DNA from 4 places in the Streptomyces sp. NPDC003720 genome. Region 3 is predicted to be linked to each of the others. Evidence: riboswitches for the same ligand, from Rfam matches in the RefSeq annotation. Region 3 holds a riboswitch; each other region holds the start of a gene.

Region 1 (7,119 bases), on a different contig from region 3:
CTGACCTGCTCGGGCCGCGGGCGCCCTGGTCGCAGGTCAGCGAGGCGGCCGGGGTCGCAAGACAGGAGCTTCCCAAGCTGAGGGGTCAAGAACCGCCGCGCTCGCGGGGGATTTTCTGACCGGCCTCGACCGCCACCGGCAACCGGTTCTCGGCCGGGGGCAGCGGGCAGGTGGCCAGGTCCGTGTACGCGCACGGCAGGTTCGCGGCGCGGTTCAGGACGACGGTACCGTCGAGACGGCGGCGCCCACGGTCGTCGGGGGCGCGCGCGGTCCCGCCAGGTACGGGAAGGATCCCGTCTGCGGAATTCACGCAGACGGGCGATGGGGCGCTAGAAGGGCAGACCGAAGCCGGCCTCCGTCAGTAGCTTCGTGCCCAGGGCCAGACCGAGGTGGTAGCGGCCGTGGGTCGCGGCCTGGGCGGCCTGGGCCTGGCTGGAGATCAGCAGCGGGTGGCGGCCGAAAACGGGGATCGCGGAGGTGCCGACCTGCAGTGCGGGCACTTCGCGACCGACGATCGCCGCAAGCTGGGGCGAGTCCGGGCCGAAGGCCTGCCCGAACCAGGCCAACGCGAGGCCGAGTTCCGCGGCCTCTCGGGCCAGTTGGACGGTCGCGTCGACCTGGTTCGGCGCGTCGGACGCGTTGAGCGCTACTCCAACAGTCATGTCAGTCAGAACCGGCTCCGATCGAGAGAGCCTGCGAGCCCTTCTGGGTCCCTTGCAGGAGACCGTCACCGCGTCCCGACGGTTGCAGTGGGAAACGTGTGGTGACTGTGCCACCGAGGGACACCGTCCATCGGGAAGTCCGCGACCCGGGACGGACCTCTTGACGTCGACGTCGGTCGGATCGACACTCACTGCAGGAATCCCAGTAAATCGGTAGGGAAATATGAGACGTCTGAAACCGGTCACCGTCCGAGTGAGCCGTCCGTCTCTTCACCTGACCTGCCGCCGCCACATCGACCTGCAGCGCGTCTGCAGCGCGATCAGGTCCCGGGCCTGAGCCGCGCCCATCCCGCGCCGACGGCGTCCCCTCATCGTTCGCCCTGTCCGGTGTGCGCAGGTGAGCCCTGCTCCCTCGTCCGACGTCGCTTCCGCCGCGCGTACGTCCCGCGCCCGCTCTCGGGGAGAGTCATGACCGTCACACCGCTGGCCGCCCACCCGTCCGGCCGATCCGCGCCCGCCTTCCGGGGCCGGATCGGCCGGGACGCACGCAGCGGCCACTACGCCGTTCCCGGCCGCTACCGGCTCCATCTGTCGACCGCGTGTCCCGATGGGCTCCGCCTCGCCGTCGTCCACAGCCTGCTCAGCCTGGACACCGTATGCCCCACGACTTTCCTGCCCGCCGTGCCCGACTGCCCCGAGGGCGGTCACTCGGCTCTGCGGCCGCTCTACGACGCGAGCGCACACCGGTACACCGGTCCGGCCGTCGCTCCTGTGCTCAGCGACGACTGGTCCGGACGGATCGTCAGCACCCACGCGCCGGACATCATGCGCGACCTCGCCCGGAGATTCGGCAGCGAGCGCCCCTCGCCCTACCCCTGCGGCGCGGAGTCCGAGATCGAGGCCGTCGAGCGGATGTGCGCGCAGGGCATCGAGGAGGCCGCCCAGCGCGCCGGTTCGGCCGGCGCGGAGCGGGCGGAGCGCGACGCGGCGCTCGGGACGCTGTTGGAGACGCTGGGCGTGCTGGAGCGCTGGCTTGCCGGGCGTACCTACGTGATTCGCGACGAAGTCACCGTCGCGGACGTGGAGTTGTGGGTCGCTCTGGTCCAACTCGACACCGTGCACCGCAACCATTTGGACGCCGCCGCGGTGCAGCGCATCGCCGGCCAACCGGCGCTGTGGGCTTACGCCCGCCGCCTGACCGCCCACCCGGCCTTCGGTACCCACCTGAACCTCGACGGCATCGCACGCCGGCACCACGCCCGCTGTCATGGCCTGGAGGCCGCCGGCGCAGCCGTCCCGATCCTTGACTGGGCGGCACACGCAGCCCGTTAGCCGGTCCATCTGGTGGACCAGCGTTGACATTCGTTCGGGCAGTTGTCTTAACTACGGCCCAGAACGGTCATGAGCGTCAGCAACAAGCCCTGGCTAGCTGACCGGCAACCCTCGCGCCGCGGTGGGGTGCCCCAGGTGACGACCGGACCGAAAACGTTTCGGTAAGCGCGAGGCCCGAAGGGCCGGAAGAGTGACGGTGACGCCATGCACGCAGCTCCCAGGACGGCGATCCGCCGCCCACAGGGCTGCGTACGGGCGTACCGCAATCTGCTGGTGGCCGATCGCACCGTCGATCTGCTCCGCGTGAACAGCGCATTGTGTACCGCACCGGGCTGTGCCCGCTGCCGGGGCTGACACCTCCCCGCAGCCCCCGCACCCCCTGACCGACACCGCCCGCGCGGTGTGCCGTCGTCCCTCCGCCCCCCGGTACCTCGCCGTCGTGTGCGTCCCCGCATGCCGCCGCGCTCCCGGGGCGTTACCACCCAGCCGGAGCCCACCATGAGCGAACCCCCTGGCGCCACCATCACCCTCCCCGAGGCGCATACCGCCAACGAACCGTCGAAAGCCCTCACGGCCCAACGAGTTCTACCGCTACGGCGGCCAGGACGCTGGATCGTCACCGCGGTCGCCCTGGTCCTCGTCGCCCAGGTCTTGCACGGACTGATCTCCAACCCCTTCTACCAGTGGAACCGCTTCGGCTACTGGTTCCTGCGACCGAACATCCTCGACGGACTCCTGATCACACTCGAAGCGACCGCCTACAGCGCCGTGTTGGGACTGATCGGCGGCATCCTGCTCGCTCTGGCCCGGCTGTCGAAGAGCCCGGTGCTGCGCGCCCTCAGCTGGACCTACGTCTGGGCGTTCCGCTCCATACCGCTCATCGTGGTGCTGATCTTCCTCTACAACTTCAGTGCCCTGTACAAGACGTTGAGCGTCGGCATTCCCTTCGGGCCGGCCCTTTTCACCTTCGACGAGTCGAAACTCGCCACCGACATGGTCGTCGCCGTCATCGGCCTCAGCCTCAACGAGGCCGCCTACGCGGCCGAGGTGGTGCGCGGCGGCATCCTTTCCGTCGATCAGGGCCATCACGAGGCGGCCGCGGCGCTCGGCCTGCCCAAGGCCTACCAGTTCCGGAGAATCGTCTTCCCGCAGGCCCTGCGCTCGATCACCCCGAACTACGTCAACCAGCTCATCGGCCTCATCAAGGGGACCTCGCTGGTCTTCTACGTCTCCCTGCTCGACCTGTTCGGCTCCGCGCAGACCATGGGCTCCACCTACCCCGGCGACATCGTGCCGCTGCTGCTGGTAGTGACCGTCTGGTACCTGATCCTGACCAGCGTCGTCTCCGTCGTCCAGTTCTACGTCGAGCGGTACTTCGCCCGCGGTGCCACCCGCGTCCAGCCGCCGACGCCGCTGCAGAAGCTCCGCACCGGTCTCACCGACCTGCGGGCCCGCATCCGCCGGGAGGCCACCGTATGACCGCCGAGACGCTCGAAGCCCTGGCGGAGGTCGAGGCCGCCACCGTCGAGGTGCACGATGTGCACAAGTGGTACGGCGCCCATCGGGTGCTGAACGGGATCGATCTGACCGTCCGCCCCGGCGAGGTCACCGTGATCCTCGGCCCCTCCGGCTCCGGCAAGTCCACCCTGCTGCGGGTCATCAACCACTTGGAGAAGCCCGAGATCGGCTACGTCAGCATCAACGGCGAGCTGATCGGCGTGAAGCGGCAGGGCGACCGGCTGAAGGAGCTGAGCGAGCGGGCCATCCTCACCCAGCGCGGGAGGATCGGGTTCGTCTTCCAGAACTTCAACCTCTTCCCGCACCTGACGGTCCTGGACAACGTGGCTGCCGCCCCCGTCGCCACCGGCCGGCTCGGCAAGCCCGAGGCCCGGGAACTCGCCCGTGAGCTCCTGAGCCGGGTCGGCCTCGCCGACAAGACCGGCGCCTATCCACGCCAGCTCTCCGGCGGCCAGCAGCAGCGCGTGGCCATCGCCCGCGCCCTCGCCCTGCGCCCCGGCGTCATCCTCTTCGACGAGCCCACCTCTGCCCTGGACCCCGAGCTCGTCGGCGAAGTCCTCGGCGTCATCCGGGACCTGGCGACCAGTGGCACCACCCTCGTCATCGTCACCCACGAGATCGGCTTCGCCCGCGAGATCGCGGACCAGGTCGTCTTCATCGACAGCGGCAGGATCATCGAGCAGGGCCCGCCCTCCGACGTCCTCGACAATCCCCGGCTCGAGCGGACCAGGGACTTTCTCAGCAAGGTCCTCTGACCGCCCGCCCCAACCCTCACCCCGCCCGCACCACCACCTCATCACCGCCCCTGAACGACAAGGAACGGCCATGTCTACCCACTTCCCCCGACGCAGCCTGACACGCGCCATCACTGCGGCGACCGCTGTCGCCTCCCTGGCCACCGGGCTCGCCGCCTGCGGTGGCAACAGCGACGCGGCCACCTCCACCACCAGCGACGCCAAGTCCGGCGAGGTCGTGGTCGGCCAGGTTTCCAACGGCGCAGCCAAGCAGACCACCATCAAGGTCTCCGAGGTCAAGTCCATCAGCACCGAACTGCCCGCCGCCATCAAGAAAAGCGGCAAGCTGGAGATCGGCATCGGCGCCCTGCCGGCCGGCTTCCCGCCGCTGGCCTACGTCGGCGACGACCAGAAGACCCTCACCGGCTCCGAACCCGACCTCGGCCGCCTGGTCGCGGCGGTCCTCGGTCTCAAGCCCGAGGTGAAGAACTCCACATGGGAGAACCTCTTCGTCGGCATCGACAGCGGCAAGGTCGACGTGGCCTTCTCCAACGTCACCGACACCGAGGAGCGCAAGAGAAAGTACGAGTTCGCCGCCTACCGGCAGGACAACCTCGCCTTCCTCGTCGCAAAGAAGAACACCTGGAACTTCGACGGCGACTACGAGCACCTCGCCGGCAAGACGATCGCAGTCGCCTCCGGCACCAACCAGGAGAGAATCCTCCTGGAGTGGAAGGCGAAGCTCGCCAAGGAGGGCAAGAAGCTCAACGTCAAATACTTCCAGGACAGCACCAGCACCTATCTGGCGCTGAACAGCGGAAAGGTCGACGCCTCCTTCGGCCCCAACCCCGGTTTCGCCTACCACAACCGTCAGGTCGCGGGCACGCCGAACGCCACCCGCACCGCGGGCACCTACTCCGGCGCCGGCGCGAGCCTGCAGGGCCTGATCGCGGCCACCGCGAAGAAGGACAGCGGCCTGGCCAAGCCGCTCGCCGACGCCATCAACTACTTGATAAAGAACGGCCAGTACACCGAGTGGCTCAAGGCCTACAACCTCTCCAACGAGGCCGTCGCCAAGTCCGAAGTCAACCCGCCCGGACTTCCGCTGGACAACTCCTGACCCACCCTCGGCCGGGGATCCTGCCGTCATCTCGCGGCGGGATCCCCGCCCCGCCCCCAGCACCGGAGACGTCACGCGATGTCCGTCATCAGTCTCGAAGCCACCTCATCCCATGTCCTCGACAACCCCGCCTGGGCCGCCCTCACCGGCCCGCACGCCCACTTCGCCGAACGCGTCGGCCGAGCCGCCCGCTATCCGCTGGACGTGGCCCCCTTCCACGCCGTCACCGACGAGGACGACCCGCGCGCCTGGGCCGACCTCGCCACGCTCGTCGGCCCCGGCGGCAGCGCCGCGGTCCGCGGCGTGAGCGAACCGCCGACCGGCTGGGAGCTCGTTCAGACAGGCCCTGGCGTGCAGCTCGTGGACACTGGGCTACGGGCGGAGCCCGACCCTGACGCAGTACTGCTCGGCCCCGCCGACGTACCCGATATCCTCGATCTGGTCGCCCGCACCCGACCGGGCCCCTACCTGCCGCGCACCGTCGAGCTGGGCACCTATCTGGGAATCCGCCACCGCGGCCGACTGATCGCGATGGCCGGCGAACGGCTGCGCCCACCCGGCTGGACCGAGATCAGCGCCGTGTGCACCGACCCCGACCACCGCGGCCGGGGCCTGGCCACGCGCCTGGTCCGCGCCGTCGCCGCCGGCATCAAGGAACGTGGAGAGCAACCCTTCCTGCACGCCAGCGCCACCAACACCGACGCCATCCGGCTGTACGAGTCGCTCGGCTTCACCCTGCGCTGCCGTACGGTCTTCTCGCTCGTGCGGAACACCGGAGCCATCGCTGTGGCAGACGAGGCATGACCATGCTGTTGTCATGGCGGATGGCGGCAGTTCGGACGGAGTGCGCCACATGACACGTGTACTCCGTACCGTCCGCCTGCACTCCCGGCCCCACATCGACCTTCAGCGCGTGGCCAGCGCCCTCTGTCACCCCTGACCCTCTTCGGACTTCGGCCGGCGGACTCCGTCTCGCTGCCCGCCGCCAGCCACCGTTCGCCCCATTCACGCGGGTCGGCGTTCTCGTACAGATCTCCAGGAAGGCATTCATCCGTGTCCCCTTCTTCGCTGCACCTCGCCGTCGCCCTCGACGGCACCGGCTGGCACCCCGCATCCTGGCGCGAACCCGTCGCACGCCCCCGGGACCTGTTCACCGCCGGGTACTGGGCCGACCTGGTCGACGAAGCCGAGCGTGGGCTTCTCGACTTCGTCACCTTCGAGGACGGGCTCGGCCTGCAGTCCTCGCACTACGGCGAGTTGGACGGCCGCACCGACCAGGTCCGCGGACGGCTGGACGCCGTCCTGATCGCCTCCCGGATCGCGCCCCTGACCCGGCACATCGGGCTGGTGCCGACCGTGATCGCCACCCACACCGAGCCGTTCCACATCTCCAAGGCGATCGCCACTCTCGACTACGTGAGCACCGGCCGCGCCGGCCTGCGAGTGCAGATCTCCGCCCGTCCGCATGAAGCCGACCACTTCGGCCGCCGCACCTTGCCGTCGCTCAGCCTGCGGGAACTGCAGACCCCGGGCGGGCAGGAGCGGCTGACCGACCTCTTCGACGAGGCCGCCGACCACGTCGAGGTCGTGCGCCGGCTCTGGGACAGCTGGGAGGACGACGCAGAGATCCGGGACGTCGCCACCGGCCGTTTCATCGACCGCTACAAACTGCACTACATAGGCTTCGAGGGCAAGTACTTCAGCGTCAAGGGCCCCTCCATCACACCCCGCCCGCCGCAGGGCCAGCCGCTGG
Region 2 (7,119 bases), on a different contig from region 3:
ATCGACGCAGAAGATCCTGACACCGGGGTAATCCGTGAAAAAGCTCTCCGCACGACGACGCCATCCGCTGGCGGCGGTCGTCGTCCTACTCCTCGCGCTGGCGGCCACTGGGGGGCTGTACGCCGCGTTCGCGCCCGCGAGCAAGGCACAGGCCGATGAAACCTCCCAGTCCCTGACCATCAAGGAGGGCAAGAAGCTCTACGAGGTCGGCTGCGCCAGCTGCCACGGCACCGGTGGCAAGGGCTCCTCCGACGGGCCGAGTCTGGTCGGCGTGGGCGCCGCGGCCGTCGACTTCCAGGTCGGCACGGGGCGCATGCCCGCCTCGACCTCGCAGATGGCGCAGATCCCGCGCAAGAAGGTCGTGTACACCCAGGCCCAGATCGACCAGCTCGCCGCTTACGTGGCGTCGCTGGGCGCCGGCCCGAACGTGCCGACGAAGCAGCAGTACGGCCCGGAGGGCGCGGACATCGCCAAGGGTGGCGAGCTGTTCCGCACCAACTGCGCGCAGTGCCACAACTTCACCGGCAAGGGCGGTGCCCTCACCAAGGGCAAGTACGCGCCGAGCCTCGAGGGCGTGGCCCCCAAGCACGTCTACGAGGCCATGCAGACCGGCCCGCAGAACATGCCGTCCTTCCCCGACACCACGATGTCGGAGAAGAACAAGAAGGACATCATCGCGTACCTGAACGCGGTCAACGGTGACGAGACGGTCAACCCGGGCGGCCTCGAGCTGGGCGGCCTCGGGCCGGTCAGCGAGGGTCTGTTCGCCTGGATCTTCGGTCTCGGCGCACTGATCGCGGTTGCCGTGTGGGTCGCCGCCCGGACCGCAAAGGCCAAGAAGTCATGAGTAGCCAAGACATTCCAGAAGAGAACCTGCCTTCGGCGCAGGACCACGCGCACGGCGCCGTGAGCGTCGCGGACGAGGCGAACCCGTTCGCGGACCCGGGGCTGCCGCCCCACGAGCACCGGATCCAGGACATCGACGAGCGGGCCGCCAAGCGGTCCGAGCGCGTCGTGGCCCTGCTGTTCACGGTCTCGATGCTGGCCACCGTCGGCTTCATCGCCTCGTACGTGACGATCACGCCCGACACCTCGGTCTACATCTTCCCGATCGGGCACATCAGCGCGCTGAACTTCGCGCTCGGCCTGACCCTGGCCGTGGCGCTGTTCTGCATCGGCGCGGGCGCGGTCCACTGGGCCCGCACCCTGATGTCCGACGTGGAGGTCGCCGACGAGCGGCACCCGATCGCGGCCTCCCCGGAGGTCCGCGCCAAGGTCCACGCGGACTTCCGCGAGGGCGCCAAGGAGTCGGCGCTCGGCCGTCGCAAGCTGATCCGCAACACGATGCTCGGCGCGCTCACCCTGGTGCCGCTCTCCGGCGTCGTCCTGCTGCGCGACCTCGGTCCGCTGCCCGGCACCTCGCTGCGGCACACCCTGTGGGCCAAGGGCAAGCTCCTCGTCAACATGAACACGAACCAGCCGCTGCGTCCCGAGGACGTCGCCGTCGGTTCGCTCACCTTCGCCAGGCCCGAGGGCCTGGAGGAGACCGACGAGGACTTCCAGAACGAGATCGCCAAGGCCGCCCTGATGATCATCCGGCTGCAGCCGGGCAACATCAAGGACAAGCGCGAGCTCGACTGGTCGCACGAGGGCATCGTCGCCTTCTCGAAGATCTGCACCCACGTCGGTTGCCCGATCTCGCTGTACGAGCAGCAGACGCATCACGTCCTGTGCCCGTGCCACCAGTCCACCTTCGACCTCTCCGACGGTGCCCGAGTGATCTTCGGCCCCGCCGGTCACGCCCTGCCGCAGCTCCGCATCGGCGTGAACGACGAGGGTTACCTCCAGGCGCTCGGCGACTTCGAGGAGCCCGTCGGTCCTGCATTCTGGGAGCGCGGATGAGCACCAACGGAAACAACGAGCGACGCGGCAAGGCGCCGGCAGGCGAGCGCGTCGCGGACTGGGCCGACGGCCGGCTGGGGATCTACTCCCTCGCCAAGGCCAACATGCGCAAGATCTTCCCCGACCACTGGTCGTTCATGTTGGGCGAAGTGTGCATGTACAGCTTCATCATCATCATCCTCACGGGTGTGTACCTGACGCTGTTCTTCCACCCGTCGATGAACGAGGTGGAGTACCACGGCAGCTACGTCCCGCTGCAGGGCCAGCTGATGTCCGAGGCGTTCAACTCGACCCTGCACATCTCCTTCGACGTGCGCGGTGGTCTGCTCATCCGGCAGATCCACCACTGGGCCGCGCTGATCTTCCTCGCGGGCATGTTCGTGCACATGATGCGCGTGTTCTTCACCGGCGCCTTCCGCAAGCCGCGTGAGATCAACTGGCTGTTCGGCTTCCTGCTGTTCGTCCTGGGCATGTTCACCGGCTTCACCGGTTACTCGCTCCCGGACGACCTGCTCTCCGGCACGGGTGTGCGCTTCACCGAGGGCGCGATCCTGTCCATGCCGATCGTCGGCACGTACATCTCGTACTTCCTCTTCGGCGGCGAGTTCCCCGGCCACGACTTCGTGGCCCGGTTCTACTCGATCCACATCCTGCTGCTGCCGGGCATCATGCTCGGCCTGATGGTGGGCCACCTGATCCTGGTCTTCTACCACAAGCACACGCAGTTCGCGGGTCCCGGAAAGAGCAACAAGAACGTCGTCGGCATGCCGCTGCTGCCGGTGTACATGGCCAAGGCCGGAGGCTTCTTCTTCCTGGTCTTCGGCGTGATCGCGGCCATCGCCGCGATCACCCAGATCAACCCGATCTGGGCCATGGGCCCCTACCGGCCCGACCAGGTGTCCACCGGCGCCCAGCCCGACTGGTACATGGGCTTCGCCGAGGGTCTGGTCCGCTACATGCCGGGCTGGGAGATCAACTTCTGGGGTCACACGCTCGTCCTGGGCGTGTTCATCCCGCTGGTCCTCTTCGGCCTGGTGCTCGCCGCGATCGCGCTCTACCCGTTCATCGAGTCCTGGGTCACCGGGGACAAGAACGAGCACCACATCCTGGACCGCCCGCGCAACGCCCCGACGCGCACCGCGTTCGGCGTCGCCTGGATCACGGTCTACATGGTCGGCCTGGTCGGCGGTGGCAACGACCTCTTCGCGACCCACTTCAGCCTGTCGCTGAACGCGGTCACGTGGTTCGTCCGGATCTCCTTCTTCGCCGGACCGGTCATCGCCTTCATCGTCACCAAGCGGATCTGCCTCGGCCTGCAGCGCCGGGACCGCGAGAAGGTGCTGCACGGCCGTGAGACGGGCATCATCAAGCGCCTGCCGCACGGTGAGTTCATCGAGATCCACGAGCCGCTCAGCCAGGAGCAGCTCCACACCCTCACCGCCCACCACCAGTACGAGCCGGCCGAGATCGGCCCGACGGTGGACGAGAACGGTGTCGAGCGCAAGGTGAAGGGGTCCGAGAAGCTGCGCGCCAAGCTCAGCAACGCCTACTACGGCGAGGACAACCAGATCCCGAAGGCAACCGTCGAGGAGTACCGGGAGATCACCAGCGGCCACGGCCACCACTGATCCCCGAGCGTCGCCACGCCACAGTCGAAGGGCCCCGTCCGGCTTGCGGACGGGGCCCTTCGCCGTGTCCGGGGCTGGATAGGGTGGGAGCACACCGTTGTGCGACGACACCCAGGAGCGGCTATGAGCGCTGTGACCCCCGCTGGAGGCGACACCGCGGCGGGCCGTTCCTGGCCCGCCCTGCTGAACGGCCTGCTGGACGGCCGGGACCTGTCCGCCGACGACACCGCCTGGGCCATGGACCTCATCATGCGCGGGGAGGCGACCGACGCCCAGATCGCCGGGTTCATGGTGGCGCTGCGCGCCAAGGGCGAGACGGTGCAGGAGATCACCGGACTCGTGCGGACCATGTACGAGCACGCCAATGTGATCGAGGTGCCCGGGCCGGCCGTCGACATCGTCGGCACCGGCGGCGACGGCGCGAAGACGGTGAACATCTCCACCATGTCGTCGATCGTCGTCGCCGGCACCGGCACGAAGGTCGTCAAGCACGGCAACCGCGCCGCGTCCTCCGCCTCCGGCTCCTCCGACGTGCTGGAGAAGCTCGGCATCAACCTGTCCCTGACCCCGCGGCGGGTCGCCGAGGTCGCCGAAGAGGCCGGCATCACCATCTGCTTCGCGGTGAAGTTCCACCCGTCGCTGCGCCATGTGGCGGCGGCGCGCGGCCAGTTGGGCATCCGCACCACCTTCAACGTGCTCGGCCCGCTGACCAACCCGGCCAAGGTGCGCGCCCAGGCGGTCGGCGTGGCCGATCCGCGCATGGCGCCGATCGTGGCCGGGGTGCTGGCCGAGCGCGGCAACTCCGCCCTTGTCTTCCGGGGCGACGACGGGCTGGACGAGCTGACCACCACCTCGACGTCCCGGGTGTGGGTGGTCCGGGACGGCGAGGTCGCCGAGGAGCGCTTCGACCCCCGGGACGCCGGCATCGAGCTGGTCCCCGTGGAGGCGCTGCGCGGCGCCGACGCCTCGTACAACGCGGAGGTGGCCCGGCGCGTGCTGGACGGCGAGCACGGCCCCGTCCGGGACGCGGTGCTGCTGAACTCGGCGGCGGCGCTGGTCGCCCTGCGGCCGTCCGGCGAGCCGCTCACCGAGCAGCTCCGGGCCGGCATGGCGAGGGCGGCGGAGTCCATCGACAGCGGTGCGGCGAAGCGGACGCTGGAGCGCTGGGTGGCGGCCAGCAACGCCTGACCCGCCCCGGTGCGACGCGAGGCGCGGTCCGGATGCCGGACCGCGCCTTGCGCATAGAAGATCGTGTGGCAGGATACTGAACCAGGTCATGAGTGACAGCCATTCGGCCCCGGCCGGCTGTCCGGCAACCCTCCGTCCGTGGCGGGGTGCCCCGGGTGAGGACCAGGTCGTGGGCAGCGAGGTCCACGGCAAGCGCGGACCCCTCGCGCGGCTCCTGAAGGAGCGCGGGACCAGGGGTCCTGGTCGTCGAGGGAGCCTTCTGTGAGCAAGCGAATGCGATAGGGCGTAGAGCCCCGCCTCCGCGTACCCCTTTTCACCTTCCGCCGTGCTCGAGCCGTACCGCTCGCACGGTGATTCCAGCCTGCCTCACGGGAGTTCACCATGTCCGTCTCCACCGCTGCCGCCGTCCAGACCATTTGTGGCGAGCTGCCCGTTCTGGGCCGCGACGTCTCCGTCCCGCTCGTCACGGGCGGCGAGGTCGCCTACGCCGCGCTCGACTACGCCGCCAGCGCCCCCGCCCTGCAGCGCGTCTGGGACGACGTCGCCGCCTACGCGCCGTACTACGGCAGCGTCCACCGCGGCGCCGGCTACCTCTCCCAGCTCTCCACCGACCTGTTCGAGAACGCCCGCCGGACGGTCGCCGGATTCCTCGACTGCCGCGCCCAGGACCAGGTGGTCTTCACCCGCTCGACCACGGACTCCCTGAACCTCCTCGCCCGGGCGCTCCCGGCCGGCTGCGAGGTCTTCGTCTTCGAGACCGAGCACCACGCCGCCCTGCTGCCGTGGCGGGACGCGCGGGTGACCGTCCTCGACGCGCCGCGCACCCCGCGGCAGGCCGTGGAGACGCTGGAGCGGGCCCTCGCCGACCGCGACCCGTACGGCCCGGCCCTGGTGTGCGTCACCGGCGCCTCCAACGTCACCGGCGAGCTGTGGCCGGTGCGCGAGCTGGCCGCCGCGGCCCACGCGCACGGGGCCCGGATCGTCCTGGACGCCGCCCAGCTCGCCCCGCACCACCCGGTGTCCGTCCGGGACCTGGACGTCGACTGGGTGGCCTTCTCCGGGCACAAGCTGTACGCGCCCTTCGGCTCCGGCGTGCTGGCCGGCCGCGCCGACTGGCTGGCCGCGGCCGAGCCGTACCTCGCGGGCGGCGGCGCCAGCCGCAGGGTCACGCGGCGCGAGGACGGGGGAGTGGACGCGGAGTGGCACGAGAGCGCCGCCCGCCACGAGGCCGGCTCCCCGAACGTCATCGGCGCCTACTCCATCGCCTCCGCCTGCAAGGCCCTCACCGAGGCCGGCTGGGAGGCCCTGGTGGCCCGCGAGCAGCACCTGATCGCCCGGGTCCGGGCGGGTCTCGCCGAGGTCCCGGAGGTCAGGGTGCTGTCGCTGTTCGGCGACGACGCCCCGCGGGTCGGCGTGATCTCCTTCGTGGTCGAGGGCTGGAACAGCTCCCACTTCGCCGCCGCGCTCTCCGCCGAGTACGGCATCGGCGTCCGCGACGGCCTGTTCTGCGCCCACCCGCTGGTGCGCACCCTGCTGGGCGGCGACCCCGGGGCGCCGGGAGAGTGCGGGGCGCCCGAGGCCGCGCCCGGCGAGAGGTCCCTGAACGCGGTCCGGGTCAGCTTCGGGGCGGGCACGCCCGACGAGCACGTCGAGCGCTTCGTCGACGCGGTGCGGGAGCTGGTCCGCGACGGCGCGCGCTGGCGCTACCGCACCGAGGACGGCCGCTGCGTGCCGGTGCGCGATCAGGTCTGAGCCGCAGGCGCGACGTCAGGCGGCGTTCACGAGTCGAGGCCGATCGCGAACGCCGCCTCCAGGTCGTGCTGGGAGTAGGTGCGGAACGCGACGTGCGTGTCGGTGCCCTCCACGCCGGGGATCTTGCTGATCCGCCCGGGGATGACGTCGGCCAGGTCGTCGTGCCGCCGCACCCGCACCATGGCGATCAGGTCGTAGGTGCCCGTGACGGAGAAAACCTCGCTCACCGAGTCCAGCGAAGCGATCTGCTCCGCGATCTCGGGGATCCGGTCCACGCTGGTCTTGATCAGGACAATCGCGGTGATCACGGTTGGTTCTCTCCCTCGGGGGCCGGGGCCGGTGCGGTCCTCACTCTAGTAGTCGGCCCGTAGCGCACCCACGCGTAGCCGAAGCCGAGGCCGAAGCCGATCAGGTGGGCCAGGTAGGCCACCCCGGGACCCTGGCCGGCACGGCCCGCCGCGAGCCACTGCAGGGCCGCCCAGAAGGGCAGCACGACCCAGGCCGGGAAGCGCAGGGGGAGGAAGAACAGGAAGGGGAGGAGACTGGTCACACGGGCACGTGGGAACAGGTAGAGGAACGCTCCGAGAACCGCCGAGATCGCCCCCGAGGCGCCCACCAGCGACTGTCCGGAGGCGGAGTTGGCGGCCGC
Region 3 (7,119 bases):
TTCAGTGACAGCTGGGCGCCGTGGACGACCCGCGAGAACACGTCGCGGCCCAGCTCGTCGGTGCCGAACCAGTGACTGCCACTCGGAGCACGGAAGTTCTGCGACGGCACGCCCTTCAGCGGGTCCTGGGAGGTGAACAGATCCGGCCAGAACGAGGCCAGCACCACCAGCACGAGGAGGGTCACGGACAGGAGCAGCCCCGGGCGGCGTACCACGAAGCGCAGCAACCGTCGTACGTCCACGCGGCCCCCGGGACCAGGCTTCGGCCCCGCCTCGACCGGGCGGGCCGGTCCCAGTGCTGTTTCGGCGGGGTCGTCGACAAGGCTCTGGCTCATGTGAGTACCGCCCTTCCGCCCGAGGCCACCACGATCCGCGGGTCCAGGAGTGGATAGACCAGGTCGATGACCAGGTTCGTCGTCACGAAGATCAGCGCACCGAAGACCACCACCCCCTGGACCAGCGGGATGTCCTGGGCCGTGACCGCCGCCGCGGTGACCCGGCCGAGGCCGTCGCGGGAGAACACCGTCTCGACGACGACCGAACCGGCGATCAGCTGCCCCACCAGCAAGCCGACGACCGTCAGGGCCGGCAGGGACGCGTTGCGCAGCGCATGCCGCAGATGAACCCGCCACCGCCCGGCGCCCTTGGCCCGCGCGGTCTCCACATACGCCTGGTCGAGCGAGGTGAGCAGGCTTTTGGCGAGGACCTGCGCGACCTGCGCGCCCGTCGGCACCGCCAGCGTAAGCGCCGGCAATACCAGCCCCTTGAATCCGTCGTTGCCGAACGCCGGGAACCAGCGCAGCCGGAACGAGAACAACTCGACCAGCAGGAGCCCCACCCAGAACGTCGGGACGGACACCCCCAGCGGCGGCAGCGACAGCAGCAGCTGCCGCAGCCAGCGCTGGGCGGTGTAGGTCGCCAGCACCGCCAGACCGCCGCCGAGGAGCACCGCGAGCAAAAGGGCCGCGCCGGTCAGCTGCAGCGTCTGCGGCAGCGCATCGGCCAGCGTTGAGGTCACCGGCCGACCGGTGGACACCGAGTCGCCGAAGTCCCCGCGCACCGCCCGGCCGAGGTACTCGGCGTACTGCACCAGCACCGGCTTGTCGAAGCCGTACTCGTGCCGCAGGGCGGCGAGCTGCTTCGGGTCGACCTGCCCCGAGTCCATACCAGCGCTGGCCATCGCCGTGACCGGGTCGCCCGGCAGATAGTCCAGCACCAGGAACGAGACCGTGTAGGCCGCCCACAGCACCACGACCGCCTGGGCCAGCCGCTTGATCACATAGCGGCGCATGCGCTAGCCGATCCAGGTGTCGTGCAGTTGGACCCGGCTGGAGGCGTCGAAGTTCAGGTCGTGCACCTTCTTCGCCACGCCCAACTGGGTCTGGAGCTCAACCACCGGCACGTAGTGGGCGTTCTGCACGATCAACTGCTGTGCCTGGGTGACCAGTTGCCTGCGCTTGGCCCCATCGACGGTTGCGGCCTGGTCGGACAGGGCGGTGTCGAGGGAACTGACGGGCAGGCGGTAGAAGTTGGCCAGCTTGGTGGAGAAGGAGCTGCGCAGGATGTCGGGGTCGGCACGGGTCACGTTGCCCCACACCGCGTCGTAGTCACCCGACTGGAGGGTCGGGGCGAACTGCGTGATCTGGAGCTGCTTGAGAACCACTTCGACGCCGACGGCCTTGAGCTGCTGCTGGATCAGCTCCAGCGCGGGCTGGTTGGTGGCCGCGTTGGGGAACCACTTGATGGTCAGGCTGAGCTTCTTGCCGTCCTTGGCGCGGATGCCGTCGCTGCCGGTCTTCCAGCCGGCCCCGTCCAGCGAGGACTTGGCCGCGGCGGCGTCGAAGGTCAGGCCGGAGGCGAGGTCGGTGTAGTCGGGCGTGGTGTGCGCGAGGACGCTGGTGGCCGGCCGGGTGCCGGTCGGAAACACGGTGTCGGCGATCTGCTGCCGGTCAACGGCGTACAGGATCGCCTGGCGCACCTTGGCGTCCTTGAGCAGCGGCCGTGAGTTGTTGAGGCCGAGACCGAACACGACGCCGGGGTTGGCCCGTCGCTGGAGGGTGACCTGGCCGCCCTTGAGGGCCGCCTCGTTGGCCTTGCCGACGCTGGAGACGGCGTCGACCTGGCCGGACTGCAGGCTGCCGGCCCGCACACCCGCCTCCGGCACCACCTTGAACACCAGCTTGTCCAGGTACGCCTCGCCCTTCTTGGACCACAGCGAGGAACCCCAGGCGTATCCGGTGCGCTTGGCGAGGGTGAGGGACTGGTTCTGCACGTACTGCTTCAGCACGAAGGGCCCGGACCCGATCACCCCCTCGCTGCACTTCCGCTGCGGGGTCTTCTTCACGCTCGCCGAGGACTCGATCCCCAGCGAGTGTGTCGAAGTGGCCTGAAGAAACTGGGCGTTGGGCTGGCTGAAGGTCACCTTCACGGTGAGCGGGTCGACCACGGTGGTGCTCTTGACGCCGCTCAGATAGCCCTCGGCGAGCGTCCCCAGGGCGCCGAGCTTCGGCACCGCGTCGAAGTTGTCCTTGACCACCTGCGCGGTCAGCTTCGAGCCGTCGCTGAAGGTGACGCCCGACCTCAGATGGAACGTGAACGTCGTGGCGTCGGAGCTGACATCCCAGCTCTTCGCCAGCCACGGCACGATCTTGCCGGTCTTGGGGTCCTGGTCCGTCAGGGAGTCCACGACCTGGCGCACCGAGTAGATGGTCTCGTTGCTGGCGACCTGCTGCGGATCCACGCAGCCGGCGTCCGAACCCACCGCGAAGGTCAGGGTGCCGCCGGACTTGGGCTGCCCGGCGCCGCTGCCGGAATCGCCGCCGCCGGAGCCGCAGGCGCTCAGCAGAACACTGGTGGTCACAAGGGCGGTCAGTGCCGCCCACCGGGAGGATCTGACATGGGAAAGTGCAGTCACGGAGGGCTTCTCCAACTCGTGTCACCAGGCACGGACGCCGTACGAGGCATGGCCGTGCGTGGGCATGCGGCCCCGGCCGGCGCGACGCCGGTGCCGAGGGGGCGCTGTGCAGGCGGGGATCAGAGGGAAAAGGGAGGATCAAAGACAGGCGGAGATCAGGCGCAGGCGGGTGCGGCGACGACAGGTCTCGTACCGCGGCCTGGGGCGGGAAGACCCGTCAGGCCTGACAGAGACAGCTGGTCGAGCGCTTGAGGTCGATGTGGCGCCGACGCGAGAGCCGGGAGAACACGGTGGCGCCGGCGAAACGGGCGCTGAGGTCACCACCGTGCCGCATATCGGTCCTCCGCCTATCCGGCCCCGGTCACGGGGCCACGCGCTTGCGGGATCGTCGGTGATCCCGCCGGGCTTTCACCTGGAGCACCCCACCGCGCGGGAGGGTTGCCGGTCAGCGAGCCAGGGCTTCACGCTGACACTCAATGCCGTTCATGATCCTACGGAGCGGTCTTGGCGTGCGTCAATGGCGCAAAAGGACGCTCCGTCAGGGGAGTCGGGGCGTGAGTGCGTCCGGCTCAGGAGCCTCCGCGCTCGCGGGGGATCTTCTGGCCGGCCTCGATCGCCACGGGCAGCCGGTTCTCGGCCGGGGGCAGCGGGCAGGTGGCCAGGTCCGTGTAGGCGCACGGCAGGTTCGCGGCGCGGTTGAAGTCCAGGACGACCGTGCCGTCGGCGGCGGGCGGATCGAGCGCCAGGGACCGGTTGGCGGCGTAGGTGGTGACCCCGGAGGTCGCGTCGGTGAACAGCACCAGCAGCCGTCCCGCACCAGGGCCGGGAAATGCGGTCAGCGACAGCGGGCGCCCGTCGAGCTCGAACTCGACCCTGCCCGGAGCGTCGTACACATGCTCAAGGCCCTCGACCGCGGCGCCCACGGTGGTCGGCCGCGGTGTGTCGAAGGGAATGTAGCGGCCAGGCACGGCCCAGCGCGGATCGGGGGCGTAGGCGGGCGTGCCGGTGAAAGCCGTGCGCAGCGGCGCGTCCGGGTGCCGGGGGCGCACGATGTCGTTGCCGCCGCGCTTGGCGACCTCGATGACGGCGTCTCCCCAGACGGCGTCGACGCCGCCGCGCTCGGGAAGCACGCCGAAGCGGTGCTGGCCGCGCACCGGCGTCCCGTCGACGACCAGCTCCTCGCCCTCGTCGAGGTCCACGACGACGCCTTCGGGGCCGGTGTGCCACGAGCCGGGCGCGTCCGGGAAGCGCTGGGGCCGGTCGTCGAGCCAGTGCAGGCCGGTGACCGCCAGGAAGCCGTGCGGGGCGGCGAGCCGGGCCTCCTGGCTGCGGTACCACTCCAGCCAGGTCTCGGTGAAGGCGTGGAGGTCCGTGGTGGTGGCCTCGGTGGTCATATGGGGAATCTCCTTTGTGCCGGGGGTGCCTTCGGGCAGGGAATGCAAGGGGTTGTGGGGCCGACGGGTGTACTCAGCCGGCCAGTTCGCCGAGGAGTCGCCAGGTGCGTCGGCGGTCGGCTGCTCCCGCGATCTCGGTGACCGAGAACACGACCTCGGTGGCGCCCGCGTCGTGACGGCGCACCTCGGCCTCGAACGTCTTCTCGTCGCGCCGGGCCGGGGGCTCAGCCCGCCTGCCGCTGGCGCGGTGCGGACCGGTGGGTGAGGGGTGCGCGCAGGCCGAGGTTCTCGCGCAGGGTGTTGCCGGTGTATTCGGTGCGGTAGATCCCGCGTTCCTGCAGTTCCGGGACGAGCAGGTCGACGATGTCGTCGAGGCCGTCGGGGATGAGGTACGGCGTGACGTTGAATCCGTCGACCGCGCCGTGCCGTACATAGTGGGCGAACTTGTCGGCGAGGCCGGACGGAGTGCCGACGTGCCCGCGCTGCGGGCCCAGCGCGATGACGGTCTCGCGCAGCGACCAGCCGTGCGCCTCCGCCTTCGCCCGCCACTCCCCGACGACGGCACGCGGGTCGGCGACGCGCCGAGCACCGAAGGAGCCGTCGTTCTCGGTGACGACCGGGTCCTCCTTGGGCAAGGGGCCGTCGGCGTCGTGGTCCGACAGGTCGATGCCCCACAGCAGCCCGGCGATCCCCAAGGCCGTTGCAGGGGTGACCTGTTGGAGCCGGACCCAGCGCTTCTTCTCCTGAGCCTCCTCCTCCGTGGCGCCGATGATGATCTCGGTGCCGGGCAGGATCCGCAGATCGTCGTCGGGCCGCCCGACCGCGCGCAGTCGGCGCCGGATGTCGTCGGCGAAGGCCAGTGCGTCGTCGAAGTCGGTGCCGTGCGCGGAGAAGATGACGTCGGCGTTGCGGGCGGCGAAGTCGCGCCCCTCACCGGAGTCACCGGCCTGGAAGATCACCGGATGACCCTGGGCGCTGCGCGGCAGGGTCGGAGCGAGGTCGACGTCGAACTGCGTTCCCTTGTGCCGCACTTGGCGTACGGCGCCGGGCGCCGCCCAGGCGGGCGCGCCGATGGAGTCGGCGACTGCCTCGTCCTCCCAGCCGTCCCAGAGGGCGCGGGCCAGGGTGAGGAACTCCTCGGCGCGCCGGTAGCGGTCGGCGTGGTCGAGGTAGCCGCCGCGGCGGAAGTTCGCGCCGGTCCAGGCGTTGTCCGTGGTCACCACGTTCCAGCCGGCGCGGCCCTCGGAGAGCAGGTCCAGACCGGACAGGCGGCGGGCCAGATCGGCGGGTTCGTTGAAGGTGGAGTTGGACGTGGAGACCAGGCCGATGCGGCGGGTGACCGCGGCCAGCGCGGCGAGCTGGGTGATGGCGTCCGGCCGTCCGGCCACGTCGAGGTCGTGGATCCTGCCGTCGACCTCGCGCAGCCGCAGCCCCTCACCGAGAAAGAAGGCGTCGAACAGGCCGCGTTCGGCGGTCTGGGCGACCCGGCGGAAGGAGGCTGGGTCGATCTGGGAGCCGCTGTCGGGGGCGGACCAGATGGTCCAGTGGTTGACGCCCTGGAAGAACACCCCCAAGTGGAGCTGGGCGTCGGGCCGGGGGACGTCGAGGGGGTCGGTGCGGGTCATTGGGCGTCCTCCGGGGCGGCCGCGGCGGCGGTGGCGAAGCGGTTGGCGGGGCGCTGCAGACCCAGGGTCGAGCGCAGGGACGTGCCGGGCACCGGACGGGCGACAAGACGCCGCCCGGACAGGTCCGGCAGGACGAGGCGGGAGAGGACGGACAGGTCCTCGTCCAGCACCAGCGGATGCAGCCGTACGCCGTCGACGTGACGGCTCAATTCATTTAGCAGGGCGATGAGTTGGTCGGCGGGGCCGATGTGCCGCAGCCTTCCCCGGTCGGTCCATTCCGCGTGTCGTTCGAGATCTGCGACGCGTTCGGCGGCTGTGGCCTCGGGTGTGTCCAGTGCCACTTCGACCTCCGCGAAGACGCGGGGCGTACCGGCGGCTGCGGCGGCCGTGGCGACCGATGCGAGGTCGCGCCCTGTGACGAGCGCGACGTCGAGCTGTGCGTCGGGAACCCGGTCCGGACGGCCCAGGACGACAAGCTGCCCCTGGGGCGGGCGCGGCACGATGGCCGGGCCCTTGACGGCATACGTCTCACCGGTGAAGTCGACGTAGTGGAGCCGTTCGCGGTCGAGGTAGCGGCTGGTGGCCACGGACCGGACGACCGCGTCGTCCTCCCACGAGTCCCACAGGGCGCGGGCCACGTCGACCCCGTCACGGGACTCCCGGGCCCGCGCGTCGGCGCCGGCGACGAGCGGGCGCCCCCAGGCCCGGGCCGCCTCGGGACGCTCCTCCTCCGTCACCACCCACCCGGCGCGACCGGCGGATATGTGGTCCAGGGACGCCAACTGACTGGAGACGTGGAAGGGCTCCGCATAGGTGACCGGGACGACCGGCGCGATCCCGATGGTGCTCGTGGACGCCGCGACGAAAGCCGCCCGCTCGACTGCGCCGATCCGGCCCACCGGATCCGGTGCGGCGCCCGGCGGCAGCACGCCGTCGTCCAGGGTGATCAGGCTGAACCCGGCGTTCTCGGCGATGGCCGCGACCCGGGCCACGCGGCGCGGCGTGAGCAGTTGATCGGGGGAGTGGGCGGCGCGGCGCCAGGCCGCGGGGTGGGCGCCGTCGCCGTCGAGCTCGACGGCGAGGTGCAGGGCAGAGCCGGACAATGGGGTTCCTTCCGGGAACACGGGAGCACGGAAACGCGAGCGCGCGCGGCCACAGGCCACGACGAGACAGCCGGCGGGACTGG
Region 4 (7,119 bases), on a different contig from region 3:
ACTCGGTAGACCGATTGGTATGTGCGCACGCATTGTTGCAGCTCCTTAAGCAACCACCCAGAGGCTCCCGCACATTCCTTTCGCGGCCGTTCAGGAGTGTGATCCCGGACACGCCCGAGGGCGGCACCCCCTGCCTGAGACAGGGAGTGCCGCCCTCGGAAAGGACAGGCCGATCCGCGCGGGATCAGAAGTCCATGTCACCGCCCGGCATGCCGCCCGGAGCGGCCGCGGCGGCCTTCTCCGGCTTGTCGGCGATGACGGCCTCGGTGGTGAGGAACAGCGCGGCGATGGAGGCGGCGTTCTGCAGCGCGGAACGGGTCACCTTCGCCGGGTCGATGATGCCCTCGGCGACCAGGTCGACGTACTCGCCGGTCGCGGCGTTCAGGCCGTGGCCCGGGGTCAGGTTGCGCACCTTCTCCACCACGACACCGCCCTCGAGGCCGGCGTTGACGGCGATCTGCTTCAGCGGGGCCTCGAGCGCGAGCTTCACGGCCTGGGCGCCGGTCGCCTCGTCACCCTCGAGCTCCAGCTTCTCGAAGACCTGGGAGGCCTGCAGCAGGGCCACGCCACCACCGGCGACGATGCCCTCCTCGACGGCGGCCTTCGCGTTGCGGACGGCGTCCTCGATGCGGTGCTTGCGCTCCTTGAGCTCCACCTCGGTGGCGGCGCCGGCCTTGATGACCGCGACACCGCCGGCGAGCTTCGCCAGGCGCTCCTGCAGCTTCTCGCGGTCGTAGTCCGAGTCGCTGTTCTCGATCTCGGCGCGGATCTGGTTCACCCGGCCGTTGACCTGGTCCGAGGAACCGGCGCCGTCGACGATGGTGGTCTCGTCCTTGGTGATGACGACCTTGCGGGCGCGGCCCAGGAGGTCCAGGGTCGCGTTCTCCAGCTTGAGGCCGACCTCCTCGGAGATGACCTCGCCGCCCGTGAGGATGGCGATGTCGCCGAGCATGGCCTTGCGGCGGTCGCCGAAGCCCGGGGCCTTGACGGCGACGGACTTGAAGGTGCCGCGGATCTTGTTGACCACCAGGGTCGACAGGGCCTCGCCCTCGACGTCCTCGGCGATGATCAGCAGCGGCTTGCCCGACTGCATGACCTTCTCCAGCAGCGGGAGCAGGTCCTTGACGGAGCCGATCTTGGAGTTGGCGATGAGGATGTACGGGTCCTCGAGCGACGCCTCCATGCGCTCCATGTCGGTCGCGAAGTAGGCGGAGATGTAGCCCTTGTCGAAGCGCATGCCCTCGGTGAGCTCGAGCTCGAGGCCGAAGGTGTTGCTCTCCTCGACGGTGATGACGCCTTCCTTGCCGACCTTGTCCATCGCCTCGGCGATGAGCTCGCCGATCTGGGTGTCGGCGGCGGAGATGGACGCGGTGGAGGCGATCTGCTCCTTGGTCTCGACGTCCTTCGCCTGCTCCAGCAGGGCGGCGGAGACGGCCTCGACGGCCTTCTCGATACCGCGCTTCAGGGCCATCGGGTTGGCGCCGGCGGCGACGTTGCGCAGGCCTTCCTTGACCAGGGCCTGGGCGAGCACGGTCGCGGTGGTCGTACCGTCACCGGCGACGTCGTCCGTCTTCTTGGCGACTTCCTTGACCAGCTCGGCGCCGATCTTCTCGTACGGGTCCTCGAGCTCGATCTCCTTGGCGATGGAGACACCATCGTTGGTGATCGTGGGGGCGCCCCACTTCTTCTCGAGGACGACGTTGCGGCCCTTGGGGCCGAGCGTCACCTTGACGGCGTCCGCGAGCTGGTTCATGCCGCGCTCGAGGCCGCGCCGCGCCTCCTCGTCGAACGCGATGATCTTGGCCATGTGAAGTGGTCCCTCCAGGACTGGGGGTGATTCCTTCGGACCGCGCCCGCGCCCGCGACGGACGGCTCGCCGGCCTCGCGGTTCCTTGCCCCACTTGGCCTGCGGGCCTCACCGACCCGGTCCTCGTTGTCACTCTCACCTTCAGAGTGCTAACGCAATGATTAGCACTCGGCATGGCCGAGTGCAAGCGCCTCCCGGGGTACGGGGCGCCCAGTCAGCCGCCCGCGAACGCACGGGCCCGCGCCCCCGCGCGGGAGCCGGGCACGGCGAAGGGCCCGCACCCTGTGCGAGGTGCGGGCCCTTCGTGCAAGAAACGTTCAGGCGCTGAGGCGAACCATGTCGGCCTGCGGGCCCTTCTGGCCCTGCGAGATCTCGAACTCCACCCGCTGGCCCTCTTCCAGGGTGCGGTAGCCGTCCATCTGAATGGCGCTGTAGTGGACGAATACGTCCGCACCACCGTCGACCGCGATGAAGCCGTACCCCTTCTCCGCGTTGAACCACTTGACGGTGCCCTGAGCCATGCCTAACTCCCCTATTACTGGCCCTTGCACAGATCCGCACTTCGCGGACCCGGGTCAGACCTCACCCCCCATTGGCCGGGGGCGTGCGCCGGAACGCGTCGACCGCCGCTGAATGTATCTGCCCAACTGCCGTCTGCAACAGGTCAATCGGACGAGAAATATGGACGCGAACGGTCCGGAATGTAGCGTGAATTCGCCCGAATTCAGGGCAAGTCGGGCCCCATAAAATGCGCAAAAGCCGCAGAAAGCACCCGCACTTTGGCTGTTTCTTGTCGGGTGCACCGCGGTGAATCCAAGGCTCCTGACCCACGGTCCGGGAGCGGGTTCCCCAACTCTACCGCGCTCAATCACTCAGAATGGCCCCCTCCGCTTCTCTCGCGGAGGAGGCCATTCAATGAACAATGGGTAACCGGCGTTACCGAAGGTAATGATCGGTCATTCTGTCAGCCGCCGGCGACGGCCGGAATGATGGAGACGCCGGCGCCGTCCGGGGTCGCGGTCTCCAGCCCCTGCTCGAAGCGGACGTCGTCGTCGTTGACGTACACGTTGACGAAACGGCGCAGCTTGCCCTGGTCGTCCAGCACCCGCGCGGCGATCCCGGTGTGGTTCTTCTCCAGGTTCTCGATGACCTCGGCGAGGTTCGCGCCCTCGGCGGGGACCTCGGCCTGCCCGCCGGTGTAGGTGCGCAGGATGGTGGGGATGCGAACGGTCACGCTCATGCGAGGCCAGCCTCTCGGAAGGAGTCCAGGTTCGGGCGGATGGTGGCGGTGAGGCCGGTACCGGCCACCGCGTCGAGGGTCTTGAGGCCGTCGCCGGTGTTGAGGACGACCGTGGTCTTCGCCGGGTCCAGCACGCCCTCCTTGAGCAGCTTGCGGGTGACGCCGACGGTCACGCCGCCCGCCGTCTCCGCGAAGATGCCCTCGGTCCGGGCCAGCAGCTTGATCGCGTCCACGACCTCCTCGTCCGTCACGTCCTCGACCGCGCCGCCGGTGCGGCGGGCGATGTCCAGGACGTACGGCCCGTCGGCCGGGTTGCCGATGGCGAGGGACTTGGCGATGGTGTTCGGCTTCTGCGGCCGTACGACGTCGTGGCCCGCCTTGTACGCGGTCGACACCGGCGAGCAGCCCTCGGCCTGGGCGCCGAAGATCTTGTACGGCCGGTCCTCGACCAGACCCAGCTTGATCAGCTCCTGCAGGCCCTTGTCGATCTTCGTGAGCTGGGAGCCGGAGGCGATCGGGACCACGATCTGGTCCGGCAGCCGCCAGCCGAGCTGCTCGCAGATCTCGTACGCCAGCGTCTTGGAGCCCTCGGCGTAGTACGGCCGCAGGTTGACGTTGACGAAGCCCCAGCCCTCGCCGGCCGGGTCGCCGATCAGCTCGGAGCAGAACCGGTTCACGTCGTCGTAGTTGCCCTCGATGCCGACGAGTTCGCCGCCGTAGACCGCGGCCATGACGACCTTGCCCTGCTCCAGGTCGTGCGGGATGAACACGCAGGAGCGGAAGCCGGCCCGGGCGGCGGCGGCGCCGACGGCGCCGGCGAGGTTCCCGGTGGAGGAGCACGACAGGGTGGTGAAGCCGAAGGCGCGCGCGGCCTCCAGGGCCTGGGCGACGACGCGGTCCTTGAAGGAGTGCGTCGGGTTGCCGGAGTCGTCCTTCACGTACAGCCCGCCGGTGACGCCCAGCTCGGCGGCCAGGTTGTCGGCCTTGACGAGCTTGGTCCAGCCGGGGTTGATGTTCGGCTTGTCGGCCACGTCGGCGGGGACGGGCAGCAGGGGCGCGTAGCGCCAGATGTTCGCGGGGCCCGCCTCGATGCGCCGGCGCAGTTCCTCGGTGTCGTAGGCCGAGAAGTCGTAGGCGATCTCCAGCGGGCCGAAACACTCCTCGCACGCGAAGACCGGTCCGAGGGGTACCCGGTGGCCGCATTCGCGACAGCTCAGGGCAGCGGCGGGGCCGAGATCGACGGCGGGATTGCTGGTGCTTGCAACTGTCTGCACAGCCATGGAGGCGAGGCCCTTTCTCCTCATCTTCCTCACGACGCATCTCGCCGCGAGACGGATTTGGCACCTTCCCTGGCCGGGAGCCTCGCGCGAAACGAGTGCGGCTCAGGGGGGTTGCCGGGGCTTCATCGGGCCGTGTCCCTCTGCCCCTCTGGATGAGCGGTATTCGGTTGTGAACGCCGGGCGACCCCGACATGCGATGGTCATCGGCGTTGTTCAAGACTGTAACCGACGGCCGGGACAGTTGAGATAGTCGTCCGAACCGCGAGATGCATCACCCCCCTCAACAGGCGTGATCACGACAGTGAGGAGCCGCAGACCGTGCTGGAAGAAGTCGAGCGCTGGCTGGCCACCCGCTCCTGGTCCGTGGCCGACCGCCCGCTGCACGGAGTCCTGGCCGCCAAACAGCGCTCCGGCCAGTCCGTCTCCGTCGTCCTGCCCGCGCTGAACGAGGAGGAGACGGTCGGCGACATCGTCGCCGTCATCCGCCGCGACCTCGTGCGGCAGGCTCCGCTGGTCGACGAGATAGTCGTGGTCGACTCCGGGTCCACCGACCGCACCGCCGAGGTCGCCGCCGCGGCCGGCGCCCGGGTGGTGCACCGCGACAGCGTCCTGCCGCGCATACCGGCCCTCCCCGGCAAGGGTGAGGTGCTGTGGCGCTCGCTGCTGGCGACGAGCGGGGACATCGTCTGCTTCGTCGACGCCGACCTGCGGGAGTTCTCCTCCGACTTCGTCCTCGGCATCGTCGGCCCGCTGCTCACCGACCCGGACGTCGACCTGGTCAAGGCGATGTACGACCGTCCGCTGGGCGGCGCCGCCGGACAGGGCGGCCGGGTCACCGAGCTGATGGCCCGCCCCCTGCTGAACATGCACTGGCCGCAGCTCGCCGGCTTCGTGCAGCCGCTGGGCGGGGAGTACGCGGCCCGCCGCTCGCTGCTGGAGCAGCTCCCGTTCCCGGTGGGCTACGGCGTGGAGCTCGGCATGCTGGTGGACGCCCTGCACCTGGTGGGCCTGGACGCGCTGGCCCAGGTGGACGTGGGGGTGCGCAGGCACCGGCACCAGGACGGGCAGGCGCTCGGCCGGATGGCCGCGGCGATCTACCGCACCGCGCAGCTCCGGCTGGCCCGCGGCCACCTCGTACGGCCCGCGCTCACCCAGTTCGAGCGCGGCGAGGACGGGTTCGAGCCGCGCACCTACCCGGTGGACACCGAGGAGCGGCCGCCGATGGTGGAGATCGCGGAGTACGCGCACCGCAGGGTGGCCTGAGCGGCGCGGTGAACGCGGAAGAACGGCCGTATACAGCCGCCTTCCGGGGCGGAGCGCACGTTTGAGCGTTTCCGGGCCGGGCTAGGTTGAGAATCATGGCTTCCACGCAGGGTGCTGAGGTACTGGTCGCGTCCAACCGCGGCCCGGTTTCGTACGAGGCGCTCGAGGACGGTTCGCTGCGCGCCAGACGGGGCGGCGGCGGACTGGTCTCGGGTCTTTCGGCCATCGGGCCGGACGCCAACGCGGTGTGGGTCTGCGCCGCGCTCGGCGACGGCGACCGGGAGGCGGCACGGCGGGCGGGCGGCGGCCTGCTGCCGTCCGAGGACACCGGCGGGCAGCACGTGCGGATGCTGGACATCGACGCGGCCGTGCACCACGACGCCTACAACGGCATCGCCAACTCGGTGCTCTGGTTCGTCCACCACATGCTGTACCAGACCCCGCTGGAGCCGGTCCTCGACGCGGAGTTCCGCCGCCAGTGGGCCTCGTACCAGGCGTACAACCGGGCGTTCGCCGAGGCGCTGGCGCAGGAGGCGGCCGAGGGTGCCGCGGTGCTCATCCAGGACTACCACCTGGCCCTCGCCCCCCGGATGCTCCGGCAGCTCCGTCCGGACCTGCGCATCGGCCACTTCTCGCACACCCCGTGGGCCCCGCCGGACTACTTCCGGCTGCTGCCCGACGACATCGCCGCCGAGCTGCTGACCGGCATCCTCGGCGCGGACCGGGCCGCGTTCCTGACCGAGCGCTGGGCGGACGCGTTCAAGGACTGCTGCCACGCGGTGCTCGGCCCCGGCATCCCGTCCGGGACCCGGATCGGGGTGCACGGGCTCGGCGCGGACGCCGACTTCCTGCGCGAGCGGGCGCACCGGCCGGACGTGGACGAGCGGATGGCGGCCCTGCGCGAGGAGATCGGCGAGGGGCGCCGCACCATCGTCCGGGTGGACCGCACCGAGCTGTCCAAGAACATCGTGCGCGGACTGCTGGCGTACCGGCAGCTGCTGGACGCCCGTCCGGAGTGGCGCGAGCGGGTCGTGCACATCGCGTTCGCCTACCCCTCGCGCCAGGACCTCGCGGTCTACCGCGACTACACGGCCGAGGTGCGGCGGGTCGCGGACGAGATCAACTCCGACTACGGGACGCCCGGCTGGACGCCGGTGGTGCTGCACGTCAAGGACGACTTCGCCCGCTCCCTGGCCGCGTACCGGCTCGCGGACGTGGCCCTGGTGAACCCGATCCGGGACGGCATGAACCTGGTCGCCAAAGAGGTGCCCGTCGTCTCCGACGAGGGGTGCGCGCTGGTGCTGTCGCGGGAGGCGGGCGCGTACGAGGAGCTGGGCGACGACGCGATCGTGGTCAACCCGTACGACGTCGTCGGGACGGCGGACGCGCTGCACGCCGCGCTGAGCCTGCCCCAGGGCGAGCGGGCCGAGCGCTCCAAGCGGCTGGCCGCCGCGGCCACCGCGCTGCCGCCGGCGCAGTGGTTCCTGGACCAGCTCGGCGCGCTGACCGGCTGAGGGCCGGCGGACCGG

The links. A riboswitch is a leader RNA that binds a small molecule or an ion and turns the genes downstream of it on or off. The one in region 3 is predicted to bind S-adenosylmethionine.
Region 1: another riboswitch for S-adenosylmethionine. It lies ahead of ACFYU0_RS05200 (amino acid ABC transporter permease); the one in region 3 lies ahead of ACFYU0_RS07525 (putative leader peptide).
Region 2: another riboswitch for S-adenosylmethionine. It lies ahead of ACFYU0_RS24380 (aminotransferase class V-fold PLP-dependent enzyme); the one in region 3 lies ahead of ACFYU0_RS07525 (putative leader peptide).
Region 4: another riboswitch for S-adenosylmethionine. It lies ahead of thrC (threonine synthase); the one in region 3 lies ahead of ACFYU0_RS07525 (putative leader peptide).

Annotation. Positions count from the first base shown of each region.
Region 1 covers NZ_JBIANZ010000001.1:1,063,529-1,070,647, forward strand. Annotated here, with positions in the region: partial or broken gene ACFYU0_RS05185 (DUF1684 domain-containing protein) at 86-232, opposite strand; partial or broken gene ACFYU0_RS05190 (LLM class flavin-dependent oxidoreductase) at 333-662, opposite strand; gene ACFYU0_RS05195 (glutathione S-transferase C-terminal domain-containing protein) at 1,131-1,994, shown strand; SAM riboswitch class IV at 2,060-2,168, shown strand; gene ACFYU0_RS05200 (amino acid ABC transporter permease) at 2,493-3,473, shown strand; gene ACFYU0_RS05205 (amino acid ABC transporter ATP-binding protein) at 3,470-4,267, shown strand; gene ACFYU0_RS05210 (transporter substrate-binding domain-containing protein) at 4,338-5,366, shown strand; gene ACFYU0_RS05215 (GNAT family N-acetyltransferase) at 5,445-6,170, shown strand; gene ACFYU0_RS05220 (putative leader peptide) at 6,220-6,306, shown strand; gene ACFYU0_RS05225 (LLM class flavin-dependent oxidoreductase) at 6,420-7,119, shown strand, end outside.
Region 2 covers NZ_JBIANZ010000009.1:3,903-11,021, forward strand. Annotated here, with positions in the region: gene ACFYU0_RS24360 (c-type cytochrome) at 35-847, shown strand; gene ACFYU0_RS24365 (Rieske 2Fe-2S domain-containing protein) at 844-1,902, shown strand; gene ACFYU0_RS24370 (cytochrome bc complex cytochrome b subunit) at 1,899-3,530, shown strand; gene trpD (anthranilate phosphoribosyltransferase) at 3,654-4,718, shown strand; SAM riboswitch class IV at 4,803-4,919, shown strand; gene ACFYU0_RS24380 (aminotransferase class V-fold PLP-dependent enzyme) at 5,100-6,470, shown strand; gene ACFYU0_RS24385 (Lrp/AsnC ligand binding domain-containing protein) at 6,497-6,778, opposite strand; gene ACFYU0_RS24390 (rhomboid family intramembrane serine protease) at 6,775-7,119, opposite strand, start outside.
Region 3 covers NZ_JBIANZ010000002.1:438,344-445,462, forward strand. Annotated here, with positions in the region: gene ACFYU0_RS07510 (ABC transporter permease) at 1-335, opposite strand, end outside; gene ACFYU0_RS07515 (ABC transporter permease) at 332-1,291, opposite strand; gene ACFYU0_RS07520 (ABC transporter substrate-binding protein) at 1,295-2,860, opposite strand; gene ACFYU0_RS07525 (putative leader peptide) at 3,132-3,248, opposite strand; SAM riboswitch class IV at 3,283-3,395, opposite strand; gene ACFYU0_RS07530 (DUF1684 domain-containing protein) at 3,484-4,308, opposite strand; partial or broken gene ACFYU0_RS07535 (LLM class F420-dependent oxidoreductase) at 4,382-4,516, opposite strand; gene ACFYU0_RS07540 (NtaA/DmoA family FMN-dependent monooxygenase) at 4,533-5,933, opposite strand; gene ACFYU0_RS07545 (LLM class flavin-dependent oxidoreductase) at 5,930-7,036, opposite strand.
Region 4 covers NZ_JBIANZ010000007.1:156,717-163,835, reverse strand. Annotated here, with positions in the region: gene groL (chaperonin GroEL) at 185-1,807, opposite strand; gene ACFYU0_RS20650 (cold-shock protein) at 2,125-2,328, opposite strand; gene ACFYU0_RS20645 (MoaD/ThiS family protein) at 2,772-3,047, opposite strand; gene thrC (threonine synthase) at 3,044-4,327, opposite strand; SAM riboswitch class I at 4,345-4,486, opposite strand; gene ACFYU0_RS20635 (glucosyl-3-phosphoglycerate synthase) at 4,646-5,590, shown strand; gene ACFYU0_RS20630 (trehalose-6-phosphate synthase) at 5,686-7,104, shown strand.